DNA from 3 places in the Sorangium sp. So ce281 genome. Region 3 is predicted to be linked to each of the others. Evidence: predicted binding sites of a transcription regulator. Region 3 holds the regulator's gene; each other region holds the start of a gene.
The links. Region 3 encodes HrcA, which represses chaperone genes, less so after heat shock. Its sites were predicted from a motif close to GNTAGCACTCNCCNNNGGNGAGTGCTANC; they were not measured.

Region 1 (5,556 bases), 4.5 Mb from region 3:
CACTCGTTCCTGGTGCGGGAGATCTTCCTGATCGGGACCGAGCCCTACTACGAGCGCGCTTCGATGGGCATGCAGAAGTACGAGACCATCGTCGAGTGCCCCGACGAGGCGAGCTTCCTCGAAGCGGCGCGCGGCCGCCCGCTCATCGGCGTGGAGCGCGATCACGCGCGGCGCACCCTCTGGGAGGCGCCGTTCCCCCGCGGGCTCGTGTTCCTCTTCGGCAGCGAGGATGACGGGCTGCCGCAGGCGCTGCTCGACGCGTGCGAGGACGTGATCGCGATCCCCATGTACGGGATCAACCACTCGTACCCCGTGGCGATCGCGGCGGGCATGACCCTGTGCGAGTGGGCTCGTCGGCGCGACCCGCGCGGCGGCGTGAGCCGCGCAGGAGGGTGAGCGGCGCCGGGGCGGGCCCCCGTCCGTGGACGGAGGGGCGCTACTCGGGGTAGCGCTCGAAGACGAGGAGCTCGCCCAGGAGGTCGTGATCGAGCGTTCCAGCAGGGCGCATCCCGAGCTTCTCGATCACCCGGAGCGACGCGCGGTGCCAGGCCGGCGTGGTCGCGATGACGCGCCTCACGCCCGGCTGCTGCAGCGTCCAGCGCAGGACGGCGCGCGACCCCTCCGTCGCGTAGCCTTGGCCCTGGGACTTGCCCTCGACGCCGTAGCCGATCTCCACCGTGCCGGTCGCGTCGGGCCGGCCGTTCAGCACCACGCTGCCGACGACGACGCGCTCCTCCTGCTCGCGCGTCACCATCAGCCGCGTGCCCCACAGGAACGCCTCTGGATCGTCGCGCAGCCGGTCGAGCGGCGAGCTGAAGGCGCGCTCGACGAGCGCGCGCCCGGGCCAGGCGCCAGGGAAGCGCGCGCCGGACAGGGCCTCGGCCTCGGCGCGATCTCCGCGGATGACCGCCTCGAGCAGGGGCAGCGAGACCGGGGTGAGCGCCAGGCGCTCGGTAGTCAGGGTGCTCATCGCGAACCTGCGCCGGATCAGATCATGCGCCGCGGCTCGCCGGAAGTCGAAATGGCGAAGGGCCGACTTCCCGAGGAGGAAGCCGGCCCTCGCCCGCCGGGCTTAGCGGTCAGCGCGGCGCGTCGCGATCAGAAGTCGTGGCCGTGGCCCGCGTGGCCGCCACCAGCCGCCGCCTTCTCCTCCTTCGGCCGCTCAGCGATGAGCGCCTCGGTGGTGAGCATCAGGCTGGCGACGCTGGCCGCGTTCTGGAGCGCCGACCGGACGACCTTGACCGGATCGATGACGCCCATGTCGAGCAGGTTGCCGTAGTCGCCCGACGCGGCGTTGTAGCCGTACGAGTCCTTGCCCTCGCGCACCTTCTGCACGACGATCGAGCCCTCTTCCCCGGCGTTGGCCGAGATCTGGCGGAGGGGCTCCTCGATGGCGCGGCGGATGATGTTCACGCCGAACCGCTGCTCGTCGTTGACCTTGAGCTTCTCGAGCGAGCTCTGCGCGCGGATGAGCGCCACGCCGCCGCCCGGGACGATGCCCTCCTCGACGGCCGCGCGGGTCGCGTGGAGCGCGTCCTCGACGCGGGCCTTCTTCTCCTTCATCTCGGTCTCGGTCGCGGCGCCGACCTTGACGACCGCGACGCCGCCCACGAGCTTCGCGAGCCGCTCCTGGAGCTTCTCGCGGTCGTAGTCGCTCGTCGTGTTCTCGATCTGAGCGCGGATCTCCTGCTGCCGGGCCTTGATCTTGTCCTTCTTGCCCTGGCCGCCGACGATCGTGGTGTTGTCCTTGTCGATGATGACGGTCTTGGCGCGGCCGAGATCGCTGATCGTGACGTTCTCGAGCTTGAGGCCGAGCTCCTCCGCGATCACCTGGCCGTCCGTCAGGGTGGCGATGTCCTTCAGCATCTCCTTGCGGCGATCACCGAAGCCCGGCGCCTTGACGGCCGCGCAGTGCAGCGTGCCGCGGAGCTTGTTCACGACGAGGGTCGCGAGCGCCTCGCCCTCGACGTCCTCGGCGATGATGAGGAGCTGCTTCTGGCTCTTGGCGATCGCCTCGAGCACCGGGAGCAGGTCCTTCATGTTGGAGATCTTCTTCTCCGAGATGAGGATGTAGCAGTCCTCGAGGTTCGCCTTCATGGCCTCGGGATCGGTCACGAAGTACGGCGAGAGGTAGCCGCGGTCGAACTGCATGCCCTCGACCACGTCGAGGGTCGTGTCGGCGCTCTTGGCCTCCTCGACCGTGATCACGCCCTCCTTGCCGACCTTCTCCATGGCGTCGGCGAGGAGCTTGCCGATCGTCTCGTCGCCGTTCGCGCTGATCGTGCCGACCTGCGCGATCTCCTTCGCGTCCTTCGTCTGCTTGGCCGAGCTGTGGAGGTGCGCCACGATCGCCTCGACCGCCTTGTCGATGCCGCGCTTGATCTCCATCGGGTTGTGCCCGGCCGCGACGAGCTTGGAGCCCTCGCGGTAGATCGCCTGGGCGAGCACCGTCGCGGTGGTCGTCCCGTCGCCGGCGATGTCGCTCGTCTTCGAGGCGACCTCGCGGACCATCTGGGCGCCCATGTTCTCGAAGCGGTTCTCGAGCTCGATCTCCTTGGCGACCGTCACGCCGTCCTTGGTGACCGTCGGCGAGCCGAAGCTCTTCTCGATGACGACGTTGCGCCCCTTCGGGCCGAGGGTGACCTTGACCGCGTCGGCGAGGGCGTTGACCCCCGCGAGGATCATGCTGCGGGCGGACTCGTTGTAGATGATTTCCTTGGCTGCCATGGTGTCTCTCCTAAGTTCCTTCTGTCGCCCGCGTCACTTCTCGATCACGCCGAGGATGTCGTCCTCGCGGAGGATGAGGTGCTCCTCGCCGTCGATCTTGACCTCGGTGCCCGAGTACTTGCCGAAGAGGACGCGATCGCCCTCCTTGACGTCGAGCTTCCGCACGGTACCGTCCTCGGCGACCTTGCCGTTGCCGACGGCGACGACGGTCCCCTCGATCGGCTTCTCTTTCGCGGTGTCCGGAATGTAGAGACCTCCCTTGGTCTTCTCTTCTTCCTTCACGCGCTGAACGATCACGCGGTCCTGGAGCGGTCGAATCTTCATCTTTGCAAGTCCTCCGGGGACGAGCGCCGCGTCCCACGAACGGCGAGACCCAGCCGGCGCGACGGAGCGCGCCGGAAGGCCCCCTACGGTTGCAGTCTGGGCACTTTGCTAGCACTCACCTGAGGCGAGTGCTAGCGAGCGCGCGGAAGATAGCCACCCCCTGGAGGGTGTCAAGAGTGGCTCCAGGCCGGCACTTTGCGTGTTGGCAGCCAGGCGCAGAGGTGGCTGTAAGTTCTGGAGATCGCAGGGGAAGGTGCGTGGCGCAAGGCTGGGCTCGGCGGAGCCCCTCGGCTAAAATACGCTTATGAGGGCAAAGCTGCGGCAGCACAGTGACGCGATGCCCTCAGGGCCTCCAGCCCGAGGGAGGCCGTCAGGACGTGTCTGGTTGACCTGAGCGCGCGGTGGCCCGGGTTACGTCGGTATCCAGGGCACCCGCAGAGGTGAGGTGCCGCTGTGAGCCAAGCGATCTCTCTGTCCCCGAGCATGACCCGCTATTTCCAGGAGGTTGTGGACGAGGCGCTCCGAGTTCGGAACGTCGCCGCCACCGAGGCGGCGTCGAGCTACCTCGTCGGTCTGCTCTGTGCTTTTGCTCACCCGGACGAGCATGCCGAGTCTGCCTTCAACCAGCCCCTGACCTTTCTTCTGCGCGACGCGCTGGAAGCCTCCGGAGCCGAGCGCTTCCAGCGGCTGCGTAACCTGGGAGACAGCGTGCTCTACGTGGTCGGTTTCTTCGGCGGCCACATCGAGCTCAAGGGGGTCGATCGCGGCTACGTGGTCGGGGTCGGGTCGACCGCCTACCACCATGCGGCCGCTATGCTGCGCCTCAATGCGCGCGTCGGCCAGGGGCCCGATGTTCTTTCGGAGATGGCCGAGAAATTCGAGCGGTTCGTGAGCGTCCTGAACGATGTGGCCGACGGCACGCTCGCGTCGGGGGCCCGGGACGAGCGCTCGGTGCTCCGGCTGTACGAGCGCTGGGTTCGTACGGGATCGAGCCGCCTCGCGGATGAGCTCGGGGCACGAGGGCTCGTGCCGAGCCGTGGTACGGGCGGGCTCAACTGATGCGGGGGGCGACCTTCCCGTCCCGGATCCAGCAGCACCTGGCGCGCACCTATGCGCTCGATGACGCGCCCGCGGTCGACGATTTCATCCGGCTGACGGACGGCAGCGCACGCGAAGCGCTGCTGATCCGGTACGCCGACGGGGATATCGAGATCGCGCTGCACCTGCCCCGCCGGGCGATCGCGCGGGGGCGAGAGCGGACGTTCGACGAGATCTGCCAGATCGTCGAGGGCGTGAGCCACTTCCTCTATGTGGCCGAGCGGGCCCGCAGGGAGCTGCCGGCGACCCAGCTCGAGCTCGAGCTCCAGGCCGAGGTCGACAAATACGTGCTGCTCGTCCATGGCGATCTGGCTGACGAGGTCGAGCCGCCAGGCCCGCCGCTCCGGCGCCGCCACGAGGCGGCCCCGCCGGGGGCGGGGCGCTTCGAGCCCGAGCGCGCCGCGCGGATCCGCGCCCATCTCTTCGAGCGGGTCACCTTCATGGATCCGCCGGGCACGGAGACCGGCGACCGCTACCGGATCGCGAACGATCTGGCGGCGCGGTTCGCGGGCCGACTCGAGGCCGAGTTTGCCCGCCACGGGCGTCATGCCGAGCTGCTCGCGGCGCTGCGACGCTTCTACGCGGCGGGGCAGACGGAAAAGATCGCCCTCGCGCGCGCCGCGTGAGCGCATCCTCCCGGTCGCTCGGGGTCGCTCGGGAGGCCGGCGAACGGGCGGCGGCGACGAAGAGCGCTCGCCGCGGCCGCGCGCTCTCGTTCTCTCTTGACCGGTTCGCGCGCACGTACTCTCATCCGCATCCACGATGCCTTCCGCGAGCACGATGCCGCCCCGGGTGCTGGTGGCCGAAGACGAACCGGCGATGTTGAGCCTCGTTGCGCGTCACCTGAGGAACCTAGGGTTCTCTGTGATCGAGGCTTCCGAGGGCGATGCCGCCTGGGAGCTCGCGCGTGAGCACCGGCCGGATCTGGTGATCCTGGACGTGATGATGCCCGGCATGAGCGGCTGGGAGATCTGCAAGCGGCTGAAGAGCGACACGTCCGACGGACGGCCGTTCGCGAGCACCGGCGTCATCATGCTCACCGGGATCGGCGAGAACCTGAACGAGATGACCTCGCCGCTCTTCGCCGCGGACGCCTGGTTGAACAAGCCGTTCGATTTCGGGGAACTGGACGCGCGGGTGCGCGAGACGCTCGCGCGTTATGCGAAGCAGGTTCCCGATGCGAACGGCGCCAGGGCTCAGGCGAGCGCGGTTGGCGAGGAGCGTGAGGCCGCGGAGCTGCCGTCTTCCAGAGAGCGGGCGACGGGGGCGAAGAAGTCGGCGGCAAACGGTGCCATGGCGAGCAGGGCGGCTGCGAAGCGGTCGGCCGTGACGAAGAAGCCGGCCACCAAGGCGGCGAAGAAGCCGGCCGCCAAGGCAGCGAAGAAGCCGGCTGCGAAGGCGGCGAAG
Region 2 (5,556 bases), 3.7 Mb from region 3:
CGCGCGAGCGCCAGCATCACGCGCGCCTTCGGGTCACGGTGCATGAGGATCTCGACCAGCGAGTTCGCCGCGTCGAGCCGCTTCGCCAGCTTCTTGAGGAGACGGAGCGCTATCTCGACGTCGCGCTGCAGCATGACCTCGAGCTTCCGCGCGTCGATCACGACGCAGCGGGACGGCTCGCTCACGGTGGCCGTCGCGTTCCGAGGCTTGCCGTTCAAGATCGCCATCTCGCCGACGAACTCGCCGGGCCCGAGCACCGCGAGCACCTTGTCCTCGCCGGCGACCGATTTCGTGATCCGCACGGCGCCCGACTGGATGACGAACATGACGTCGCCGGAGTCCCCCTCACGAAAGAGCACGTCGCCCGGCACATACTCGCGGCCATAGCGGGCGAACGACGACTCCGACATTGCCCGGGAGTCTAGCGCCCCACGTGACCGCGGGTCAAAAACCCGGGCAAGAGCGCTGGCGCTCACAAAACTCGAGGGGCCCCCCGAGCCAGCATGCTTTGGAGGACCCCTCGGCCCGCTTCGTCGGGGCAGCGCGCCCGGCGGGCCGGCGCCGCGCGGAGGCGGCGGCAGCCCGGGAGCGGCGCGGATGGGCGATCAACCCATGTCGAAGTCGCCCATGCCGCCCATGCCGCCCATGCCGCCCATGCCGCCCATACCCCCCATGCCGCCCATGCCGCCGGGAACCCCGCCGGCCGCGGCCTTCTCCTTCTTGGGCTTCTCGGCGACGAGGGCCTCGGTCGTGAGCATCAGCGCGGCGACGCTGGCCGCGTTGGAGAGCGCGTGCCGCACGACCTTGGCCGGGTCGATGACGCCGCCGGCGAGCAGGTCCTCGTACGAGTCGGTCGCGGCGTTGTAGCCGAACGTCGGCGCGCCCGACCGGACCTTCTCCGCGACCACCGTCCCGTCGACCCCCGCGTTCTGGGCGATCTGGCGGAGCGGCGCCTCCACGGCGCGGCGCACGAGCCTCACGCCGACGTCGCGGTCGTCGTTGAACTTGAGCGACTCCAGCGAGGCGGCCGCCCGGAAGAGGGCCACGCCGCCGCCGACCACGATGCCTTCCTCGACGGCCGCGCGCGTCGCGTGCAGCGCGTCCTCGACGCGCGCCTTCTTCTCCTTCATCTCGGTCTCGGTCGCCGCGCCGACCTTCACCACGGCGACGCCGCCGGCGAGCTTCGCGAGCCGCTCCTGGAGCTTCTCGCGATCGTAGTCGCTCGCCGTGTCCGCGATCTGCTTGCGGATCGCCTCGATGCGGCCCTTGATGCCGCCCTTGTCGCCCTGGCCGTCGACGATGACCGTGTTGTCCTTGTCGATCTCGACCCGCTTGGCCGTCCCGAGGTCGCGCACCGTGGCGCTCTCGAGCTTCTGGCCGAGGTCCTCCATGAACGGCGTCGCGCCCGTGAGGATGGCGATGTCCTTCAGCATGTCCTTGCGGCGATCGCCGAAGCCGGGCGCCTTCACGGCGGCGACCTTGATCGTGCCGCGCAGCTTGTTCACGACGAGCGTGGCGAGCGCCTCACCCTCGACGTCCTCGGAGAGGATGAGCAGCTCGCGCCCCTGCTTCACCACCTGCTCGAGCAGCGGCAGGAGGTCGGCCATGGCCGAGATCTTCTTCTCGTGCACGAGGATGAGCGGGTTCGTGAGCACCGCGGTCATCTTCTCGGGGTCGGTCACGAAGTAGGGCGAGAGGTAGCCGCGGTCGAACTGCATGCCGTCGACGGTCTCGAGCTCCGTCGTCATGCGCTTGTTCTCCTCGACCGTGATCACGCCCTCCTTGCCGACCTTCTCCATGGCGTCGGCGAGGATCTGGCCGATCTCCTTGTCGCCGTTGGCGCTGACCGTGGCGACCTGGGCGATCTGGTCCTTGTCCTTGGTCGGCTTGGCGGCCTTCTGCACGGCCTCGATGACCTTCGCGACCGCCGCGTCGATGCCGCGCTTCAGATCCATCGGGCTGTGGCCGGCCTCGACGAGCTTGAGGCCCTCGCCGAAGATCGCTTGCGCCAGCACCGTCGCCGTCGTCGTGCCGTCGCCGGCCTTGTCGCTGGTCTTCGAGGCGACCTCGCGCACCATCTGGGCGCCCATGTTCTCGAGCTTGTTGGCGAGCTCGACCTCCTTGGCGACCGTGACGCCGTCCTTCGTCACGACCGGGGAGCCCCAGCTCTTCTCGATGACGACGTTCCGCCCCTTCGGCCCGAGGGTCACCTTGACCGCATCGGCGAGCGTGTTCACGCCCTTGAGGATCGCGGCGCGAGCGCCGCGGCTAAAAACGATCTGCTTGGCAGCCATCTCTCAATCCCCTCGCGGCCGCGAGGCCGCGTGTACTAACGCTTGCGTTCGGTAGCCTCAGACCTGGTTCACGTCGCGGCGGGCTCGGTCACGGCGAGCACGTCGTCCTCGCGGATGAGCACGTGCTCCTCGCCGTCGAGCTTCACCTCGGTGCCGCTGTACTTGCCGAACAGCACCTTGTCCCCGACCTTCACATCGAGCGGGCGAACCTTGCCGTCCTTCAGGACCTTGCCGTTGCCCACCGCGACGACGCGCCCCTCGATCGGCTTCTCCTTCGCGGCGTCGGGGATGATGATGCCCCCCTTGGTCTTCGTCTCGCTCTCGACGCGCTTGACGACAATCCGATCCTGCAGCGGCCTGATTTTCATGGTGGCTCCCTCGTCCTCGGCTTGTTGACTGACCATCGGCTCGCCGGAGGTCCCGTTCGCCCCCCCGCTGGGGCGTTCCGCCCGCGCGACGAGAGCTAAGTGCCCGAGATCGCAGTCTCTTGGCACTCTCCTAGGCCGGTGGCTAAACCGCGGCCGAAAGTAAATCAGTCACCCGGCGCGTCAAGGGCACGCAGCAGGGAGCCGCGACTTTTCCGGAGCCGAGAGTCCCGAACGGCGAAGCCGAGATGTCGGGAGAAGCGACGGCGAGGGCGCGGTCGCGACCTCGTGGAGCCTCCTCGGGGACGAGCCCCCGACAGCACGTGGACAATCTGGACGGATCATGGCGAGAGCACGACGACGCGCGACGACGCGCGACGCGCGACGGCAGCAACGGACGGCATGCAACGAGGGCGGAGCGGGTTGAGCGAGGGGTTGGGCAGGGGGGAGGCCTTGCTCACCCCATGAAGCGCTCGAACCATGCGAAATATGGGCGATTTCTGGCAGCGGGCATTTTTCTTCGGCGGGTCCGATCTTGATCGCTTGACAATCCAGGCAGCCCAAGTAGATTCCGCGGCCCGTGGCGCTGATGAACACGGCGCTGACCCCTTGGGGGATCGTCTAACGGCAGGACGCAAGATTCTGGCTCTTGCTATCAAGGTTCGAATCCTTGTCCCCCAGCCAGGCCGCTCAGCTCAGCTGTCGGCTTTCTCCGCAGAACAAGGTCCCATCGTCTAGCGGTTAGGACATCGGCCTCTCACGCCGGTAACGCGGGTTCGATTCCCGCTGGGATCGCCACTTCACCCCCTCGCCTCGTTTCCTGCTGCTTCCGTCTATGTCGTGCGTCGAGCGCGACGCGAAGCGCAGCGTCGTTCGACGAGCGCGCGAGCACGCAGATCAGCGAGAACGTCCTGCTCCGTTCACGTTGCGCTACCCTCTGGCGCATTCGTCCGAGGCGAGGTGCCCCGCGCGGCGGCCGCCGGCCCCGTGGCTCCTCGGCTAGGACGGCGGCGCTTTCTCCTCGCGCCCGTGCTGTCAGCCTGAGCCGCGGCGCCCGTCCGCCGGCCGCCGGGGCTTCTCGGGGGGCACCGCCGACGCGACGAGGAACCCTTCGGCGCGGTGCGGGGCGAGCCCGCAACGCGCGTTCATGCGCTTGGCGATCTCGTCGCCGGCCTTGACGAGCGCGTAGAACCACCGGATCCCGAAGCGATCGTGCCCTTCCCGGAGCGCCGCCGCCTGCAGCGGGGCCCCGAGCCCCCGCCCGCGGTGGTCCTCGCGCAGGCAGGTGCAGATCGGCATGGCCGTCCACGAGGGCGCCTCGCCCACGTCGGAGATCCAGAGCGGCGGGGCGCCCAGCAGCCCGAGCTGGGCGAGCGCCTCGCGCCCGCCGATCTCGGCAGGCTGTGGCCGCGTCACGACGCACAGGGTGGTGCAGCCGATCAGCGCCCCCGCGCCGTCGCGCAGCGCGAACGTCAAGGAGCGCCCCTCGCCGCCGCGCAGGTACCACCCCGGGAGCGGCGCGTGGCCGCTCTCGGCCTGAAGCTCCTGGATCGCGCGGATCGACGCCTCGTCGTCGTCCGGCGACACCCTGGACAGGCGCAGGCCCGGCGGGAATGTGCGAAACCGGCTGAGCCCCTGCACCGCGGCGCGCACCTCGCCGGCCGGGGCGCCCATCACCGAGAGGTCCTCGTCCACGGAGAGCCCCGCCTGGCGCAGCGACGCGGCGAGCGCGGCGAGCTCCGGCCGGGGGGCGTGCAGGATCACGCGCTCGAAGCAGCGCACGAGCGCCTCGCGCCGATCCGGCGGCGTCCGCTGGGCGTGCAGCAGGATCAGCGAGCGACCGTCGGTCGTGATGCCGTCCTGCTCGCCGATCCAGTCGCGGGCGGCGTACAGGATCCGCTGAGCGCGGTAGTCCGCGGCTTCACCGAAACAACCCGGTCCGTCCGCAGGACCGGGGCCGCGCTGCTGCGGGGCGTCGTCGCGATCGAGGTCGAAGGCAAGCATCATGGCGGCATCCCTCCTGTCGAGAAGCAACGGCGGCTGCCACGAATGGCGGCCCCTGGAGGAGCCGCCACCCGGCGCGGGACGCCCGCGCCCAGCGCCCGAGCGAGCCCCTGCCGCGCCGCGCAGGTCCACCGGCGAGATGGCCTGACGCGGCGGTGCGCGAATGCGGGAGAGCTCCGCTCCACCAGCGGCTGTTCAGCCCGCGTGTCGAGACTTCAACTTATCCCTGCTCGGCGATCGCGCAAGCGGCGACATGCCATGATCCGGGCGGCGCTCCAGCCGGGACACGCACGCTCACGCATGCTTACAAGCAATCGGAATCACTAGCAAATCAGACCAACATCCACTGTCGACCTCAAGGCACATCGCCGCCCGACGGGGCCGCGACGTGGACATAGAACGACCTAGCCTGGAGAGACCCATGGCCCCGGGCACCCGCGCGTCGGGGGCGGACCGGCGAGGCGCGTCGGACCAGGGTGCTCGCACGCGGTGGCCTTCGGCGGTTGAGGACGATCGCGCGCCCTGGTAGGTTGGCGTCCAGTATTGCGCGATGACCACCGCCCTTGTCACCGACTCCGACGACGACGCGCCCGTGACGCCCCGCCCGTTTCTCAAATGGGCGGGCGGCAAGGGCCAGCTGCTCCGGCAGTTCCAGCCGCTCCTCCCCGCGTCCTACGGGCGCTACTTCGAGCCCTTCATGGGGGGGGCCGCGCTCTTTTTCTGCCTGCAGCCGAAGCGCGCGACGCTGACGGACGTCAACGCCGAGCTCATCGACTGCTACCGGGCGGTGCGCGATCGGGTCGACGAGGTGATCGCCGCGCTGGGCGGCCACGCCTACGAGGAGGCGCACTACTACAGGGTTCGCGACGTCGATCCCGCCTCGCTCACGCTGC
Region 3 (5,556 bases):
TCGTAGCGGCTAAGGCCGTCCCCGAACCGGCGCTCGGAGGCCACGCCGCACTCCGCGAGCAGCTTGAGCGTGCGGTACACCGTCGCGTACCCGATGCCTCGGTCGTGCGCGCGCACCTCCGCGAGCAGGTCCTCGATGGTCATGTGCGGGGCGCCGGAGAAGAACGTGTCGACGATCAGCCGGCGCTGCGCCGTCGATCTCAGCCCCTTCTTCGCCATGTACGCCTGGAGGCGAGCGCGGAGCCGGTCGAGGGCAATCTTGTCCACGTGGCTGGCGCCGCTCCCCTCTCTCTCCATGACGGCCATGGCGAGTTTATCCCGTTCGCGGCGAACCGCGTCAAGGCCGGTGACCGAGCCCACGTGGCGCGGCCTCGCCGATGCTGCCTGTGCCACGCTCGTCGGCGCTACTCGCCGACCTGCGCCATGTAGCTGATCTGAGCCGCCGAACCCCCGAGGGGGCTGAGCAGCGTGATGGGAGGCGCGACCAGGCCGGCCGCCGCCGTGTTGTCGATGACGACGTAGTAGAGGCCCGGGCGCAGCGCGTAGCGGCGGGTCTCGATGATCCCGGGCTGGAGAGGGCCGCCTGCCTGCACCGGGCCTGGCGGGGGGCCGAGCGGCTTGCCGGTCTGGTACGCCTCGCGCCACGCGTCGCCGGTGGGCTTGTCGACGATCATGAGGTCCACGGGCGCGCCCTGCGCGCTGACCTTGAGGTAGAGCGCCTGGTCCGAGTCGGCGATCTCGAACGGCCCGAGGTAGTCGCGCTGGTGCGCGTGCACCTCGACGGTCTCGTTCGCGAAGGTGTACCGCTCCTCGTCCTCGGCCTCGAACGGGTGGTGCGGTCGCTGGGGTGGCATGAGGATCCCCAGCGTGAAGTCCTTCCCGGTCTCCTCGTTGTAGAGGACGGTGAACCCGCGGGTCAGCTCACCCGCGACGATCTGGTTGCCGAGCACGTTGGCGAGCCCTCCGAACGGCGGGACGTTGGCCATCACGTCGATGACGGGGTTCTCGACGTAGCCCAGCTGGAAGCTCGGGCCTTGCACGATCCGGTTCAGCCGTCCCCACACGTAGACGTTGTCGTCCGCGAGCTGGAAGTCGGGTCGGTACTCGACGGACGTCGTGAGCGAGAAGCCCACCCGCTTGGCCGGCTGCATGTAGCCGTACCCCGTGCCGGCGATGTGGACGGTGATCGTCTGGGCCGCGTCGTTGACGTCGTACGAGCACTGCATCGGGAAGAACCGCCCGATGGACGCCGATCTGTCCTGCAGGCGCAGCGAGACCCCGCTCTTCAGCATCTCGGGGCAGATCTTGCTGGCGCCGAAGTTCGAGAACAGGAACCAGCGGAGGCCAGGGCTCGCGTTCACGGGGCCGCTGACGCAGGGGCAGCCGACGAACGTGAACGACAGCGCGACAGCGGCGAGCGCCAGCGCGGCGGACGCGCGGGAGAGCGGGGGTCTTCGTGCGGGCACGCGGGCTAACATAGCGGGTCGACCTCGGAGGGAGAGCGGGTTTGCGCGCGGGGGGACGGCCCCTCCCGGATCAGCGCACGAGATGCCATTGGACGCCGGGGGTCACCTCGAGATGCAGGTGGTTTTTGTGCGCCCGGTCGTAGTTGGGCGTGAGGATCGACGTGAAGATGTGCTGGTCCACCGCCTCGCACACGATGGATCGCAGCTCTCGCGCCGCCGCGTCCGCCGGAGGGCCGCTGCCCGCCCCCTTGCCGGCCCCGCGGCGCCGCCCGGTCGGGTCGGCGCTCTCGCCGCAGACCGGCGCGCCGCGCCTGCCGACGAAGTCGCGCTCCACCTCGAGCCAATCCTCCGCGAACCCGCCGCCGACGCGCTCCTTGACGAACCTGTAGGGGTCGATCGCGAGCCCGCCGGGGTGCCTCGTGGCGAGCTTGCCCTCGGGCCACATCCTGGCCGGAGGCCGCCAGGCCGAGAACATCAGCACCTCGTCGATGTCGTGCGCGCGGAGGATCCGGCTGAAGTCCGAGAGCGCGAGCGCGAGGCGGCAGTCGAAGACGTCGTACGGGTTTCCAGCGCGTTGATGGGCCGGCAGCGCCGTCCGGTAGACGACCCCGCCGACCTCGTCCGGCAGCCGCACCGGAGCGAGCACGCCCGGCGCGCGCTGCACCGGCTGGAACGCGATCTTCCGCTGCGTGAGCGCCGCACGGCATTGCTCCGCGCTCATGGCCGCGTAGCGCGCCGACGGGTGCTTCGCCCAGTCCTGGTGGTACCTGACCTTCGGCTTGCCCTGCGCGCTCGGCGCGGCGGCGAGGGGGCCGAGCGCTAGGGCGAGCGCGCAGGCAGCGGCGGCGTGGCGTGCGGGCGGCATCGTTGCGGTACATCCCTCGTGCGAAGCAAGGCAGGCCGACCCTCTCGGGGGCCGAGCGACCACGTAATCACGTAACCGCGTGGCCGCGTGGCCGCGTGGCCGCGTGGCCGCGTGGCCGCGTGGCCGCGTGGCCGCGTGGCCGGCCGCGCCGCCATCCGGTGGGGCGGGGCCCCGTGCGCGGGGCGGCACCTGCCCGATCCTACCGCGACATTTGACCGGGCCGCGCGATCCCCTCAAAATGGGTCGCATGCGCGTCCGTGGGTCGAGCGCCCGCACGCGCAGCTTGACGTACGGGAGCGAAGGTCCGGCCCGCATGGCTTCCCGGGCTGGGCGGTCCCTGGTCCAGGTAGCCACGGCGGCGCGCTTGTGCGCGGCATGCAACTGACATGGGTGATCTTTCCAATCGAGCTCGAAAGATCCTTTTCGCCGCGGTCACCGAGTTCATCGCAACGGGCGACCCAGTTGGCAGCAGGACGCTCGCCCGGAAATACGGGCTGGATCTCTCGGCTGCTTCGATCCGCAACGTGCTCGCCGACCTCGAGGAGGCCGGGTACCTCCACCAGCCGCACACCTCTGCCGGGCGGATCCCGACCGATCGCGCGCTCCGGCTGTTCATCGACGCGCTCGTCGAGCTCCGGTCGCTGTCCCCCGAGCAGCAGGCCGAGCTGAGCGCGAGGTTCACCGAGATCTACGCGGGGGCGAACGATCCGCTCCGCGAGACGGGGCGCTACCTCTCGGAGCTGTCCGGCGCCGCGGCGGTCGTCGCGGCGCCGCGGGCGGAGCTCCGCGCCCTCGCCCAGCTGCGCTTCATCCCGACCAAGCCCGGGCAGCTGCTCGCGGTGCTCGTCTTCGCCGACGGCTCGGTCGCGAACCGCTTCATCTCGGCCGACGAGGCGATCAACGAGGGCGAGCTCACCCGGATCCACAACCTGCTCACCGACGTCATCGAGGGGCGCACCCTGGGCGAGATCCGGGACCTGTTCGCCCGCCGCCTCGCCGACGAGCGCCTCCAGATCGACGCGCTGAGGCGCCGCGCCTTCGAGCTCGGCAGCAAGGCGATGGCCGACGTGACCCCGCGGAGCGAGGTCGTCATCGAGGGGCAGAACCGCCTGATCGATCTGCCTGAGTACGCCGATGTCGACCGGCTCAAGAAGCTGATGAAGGCGCTCGAGGAGCGCGAGGAGCTCGTCGATCTGCTCGACCGGACGCTCGCCGCCGGCGCGGGTGAGGTCACCGTGTTCGTCGGCAGCGAGGCGGGCGACCTCGGTGGAGGCCAGCTCAGCCTCGTCGCCGCGCCGTACATGGAGAACGGCCGCGTCGCCGGGACCGTGGGCGTGCTCGGCCCGACGCGGATGGACTACGCGAAGGTCATGCCGCTGGTCGACGCCACGGCTGCGGCGATGACCGAGGTCCGCGGCAAGGTCAAGTAGCACCCCTCCGCTGCGGCTCGCGGAGCCGCTCGAGCACGTCGTCGAAGTCCGGGGGCGGCGGCGCCTGGAAGCGCATCGGCCGGTCGTCGGCCGGGTGGTTGAAGCCGAGCTCGGCCGCGTGGAGCATCAGCCGCGCGGCCGGGACCCTCGCCCCGCGGTAGCCCCGCACGTAGACGGTCTCGCCGACGAGCGGGTGCCCGGCCTCCGCGAGGTGGATGCGGATCTGGTGCGTGCGTCCCGTCTCGAGCCGGCACGCGACGAGCGTCACGCCCCCGGCGCCGGCCCCCTCCTGCGGCCCTCGGAGCACCTCGATCGGCTCCACGTGCGTCACCGCGAGCTGCCCCTCGCGCCGCCCCTCTCGCGCCGAGCCGCGCAGCCCGTCGCCCCGATCCTCGACGAGGTAGCTGCGGTAGGTGCCGCGCGGGACGGCGCCGTGCGCCAGCGCCAGGTACTGCCGGTGCATCGCGCGGACGCGGAGCTGCTGCGCGAGGTGCTTCTTCGCGGCGAGCGTCCGCGCGAAGACAAGCAGCCCGCTCGTCCCCTTGTCGAGGCGCTGCACCACGCCGAGCGGCGCGCGCCCGCGCAGGCGGTCGCGCCTGGCCAGCACCTCGCGCACCAGCGCGTCGAGGGTCGCGGCCTGCTCCGCGGGATCCTCGTCGCCGTACGGGATGGTGCTCACCCCGGCGGGCTTGTTCACCACGATGACGCTCGCGTCCGCGTAGACCACGAGCTCGCCCTCGAGCTTGCGCCGCCGCACGGTCTCGGGCCTCGGCGCGTGCAGGCGGATCTCGAGCAGCTCCCCGCCGAGCACCCGCCGGCGGGCGCTCGGCGCCACCGCGCTCCCGACCAGCACCTTGCCGGTCTCGATCAACCGGCGCGCGTCGGACCACGAGACCGCGGCCAGCGCACGGACGGCCCCGTCCAGCGGGCGCCGATCCAGCTCGGCGGGCACCGTCCAGCGGCCATCCTGCGGAGGTCGTACCTGGGCGGCCGGGTGGACGCCGGTCGTTTCGGCGGCTTTGTCTTCCTGGCTCGGCGGAGTGGCGGGTCGGAGCGAACGCATGTAGAAGCTCACAGGGGGGCGCCTCGGCTCCGCCCACCAGCGTGGGACCGGGCTCTACCGGCGCGAAAAACGCACATCCGCGGGGCCCGCGGGGGCGAAATACACCGCGAATGTTGACACATCGCGCGACCGGAGCCGAAGATATCCAGAGCCGTCATCGCTTTCTCGCCATCTGAGAGGAGACCCGTTCGTGGCCAGCACCCTTCTCGCCGTAGACGACAGCGTGACCATGCGCAAAGTGCTCGAAATCACCTTTGCGGGTCAGGATTTCCGCGTCGTGACGGCGAGCAGCGCCGACGCTGCGCTGCAGAAGCTCAAGAGCGATAAACCCGACCTGGTGATCGCCGACGTCACGCTCGAGCCGAAGAACGGCTACGAGCTGTGCAAGGCGATCAAGCAGGCCTCACCGGCGACGCCCGTCCTGATCCTCTCGTCCAAGCAGAACCCGTTCGACCCCGCCAAGGGATCGGGCGCGCAGGCGGACGATCACATGGACAAGCCGTTCGACACCCAGCAGATGATCGACAAGGTCAAGAAGCTGCTGGCGTCGCGCGGCGAAGCGAAGCCCGCCGCCGCAGCGGCCCCTGCTGCCGCGGCGCCTGCGCCCGCGCGCTCTCCTGCGGCGCAGCCCGCCGCCGCCGCGCAGCAGGCAGCAACGAGCCCGCTCCAGCGCGCGAAGACCCTCATCTACACGCCCAACGCGCCGGCCACGAGCGCTGCGCCGGCCCAGGCC

Region 1: the regulator HrcA is predicted to act here: its motif matches at 3,159-3,187, upstream of groES (co-chaperone GroES).
Region 2: the regulator HrcA is predicted to act here: its motif matches at 2,781-2,809, upstream of groES (co-chaperone GroES).

Annotation. Positions count from the first base shown of each region.
Region 1 covers NZ_CP150322.1:7,765,773-7,771,328, reverse strand. The annotation lists gene WMF27_RS29405 (TrmH family RNA methyltransferase) at 1-396, shown strand, start outside; gene WMF27_RS29400 (GNAT family N-acetyltransferase) at 437-970, opposite strand; gene groL (chaperonin GroEL) at 1,099-2,727, opposite strand; gene groES (co-chaperone GroES) at 2,761-3,051, opposite strand; gene WMF27_RS29385 (hypothetical protein) at 3,505-4,110, shown strand; gene WMF27_RS29380 (hypothetical protein) at 4,110-4,775, shown strand; gene WMF27_RS29375 (response regulator transcription factor) at 4,912-5,556, shown strand, end outside.
Region 2 covers NZ_CP150322.1:3,698,724-3,704,279, reverse strand. The annotation lists gene WMF27_RS14150 (Crp/Fnr family transcriptional regulator) at 1-410, opposite strand, end outside; gene groL (chaperonin GroEL) at 606-2,294, opposite strand; gene groES (co-chaperone GroES) at 2,363-2,662, opposite strand; tRNA gene WMF27_RS14135 (tRNA-Gln) at 3,270-3,343, shown strand; tRNA gene WMF27_RS14130 (tRNA-Glu) at 3,383-3,457, shown strand; gene WMF27_RS14125 (hypothetical protein) at 3,695-4,666, opposite strand; gene WMF27_RS14120 (DNA adenine methylase) at 5,214-5,556, shown strand, end outside.
Region 3 covers NZ_CP150322.1:12,514-18,069, forward strand. The annotation lists gene WMF27_RS00035 (Fur family transcriptional regulator) at 1-305, opposite strand, end outside; gene WMF27_RS00040 (hypothetical protein) at 404-1,465, opposite strand; gene WMF27_RS00045 (hypothetical protein) at 1,536-2,330, opposite strand; gene hrcA (heat-inducible transcriptional repressor HrcA) at 2,717-3,760, shown strand; gene WMF27_RS00055 (RluA family pseudouridine synthase) at 3,753-4,712, opposite strand; gene WMF27_RS00060 (response regulator transcription factor) at 5,014-5,556, shown strand, end outside.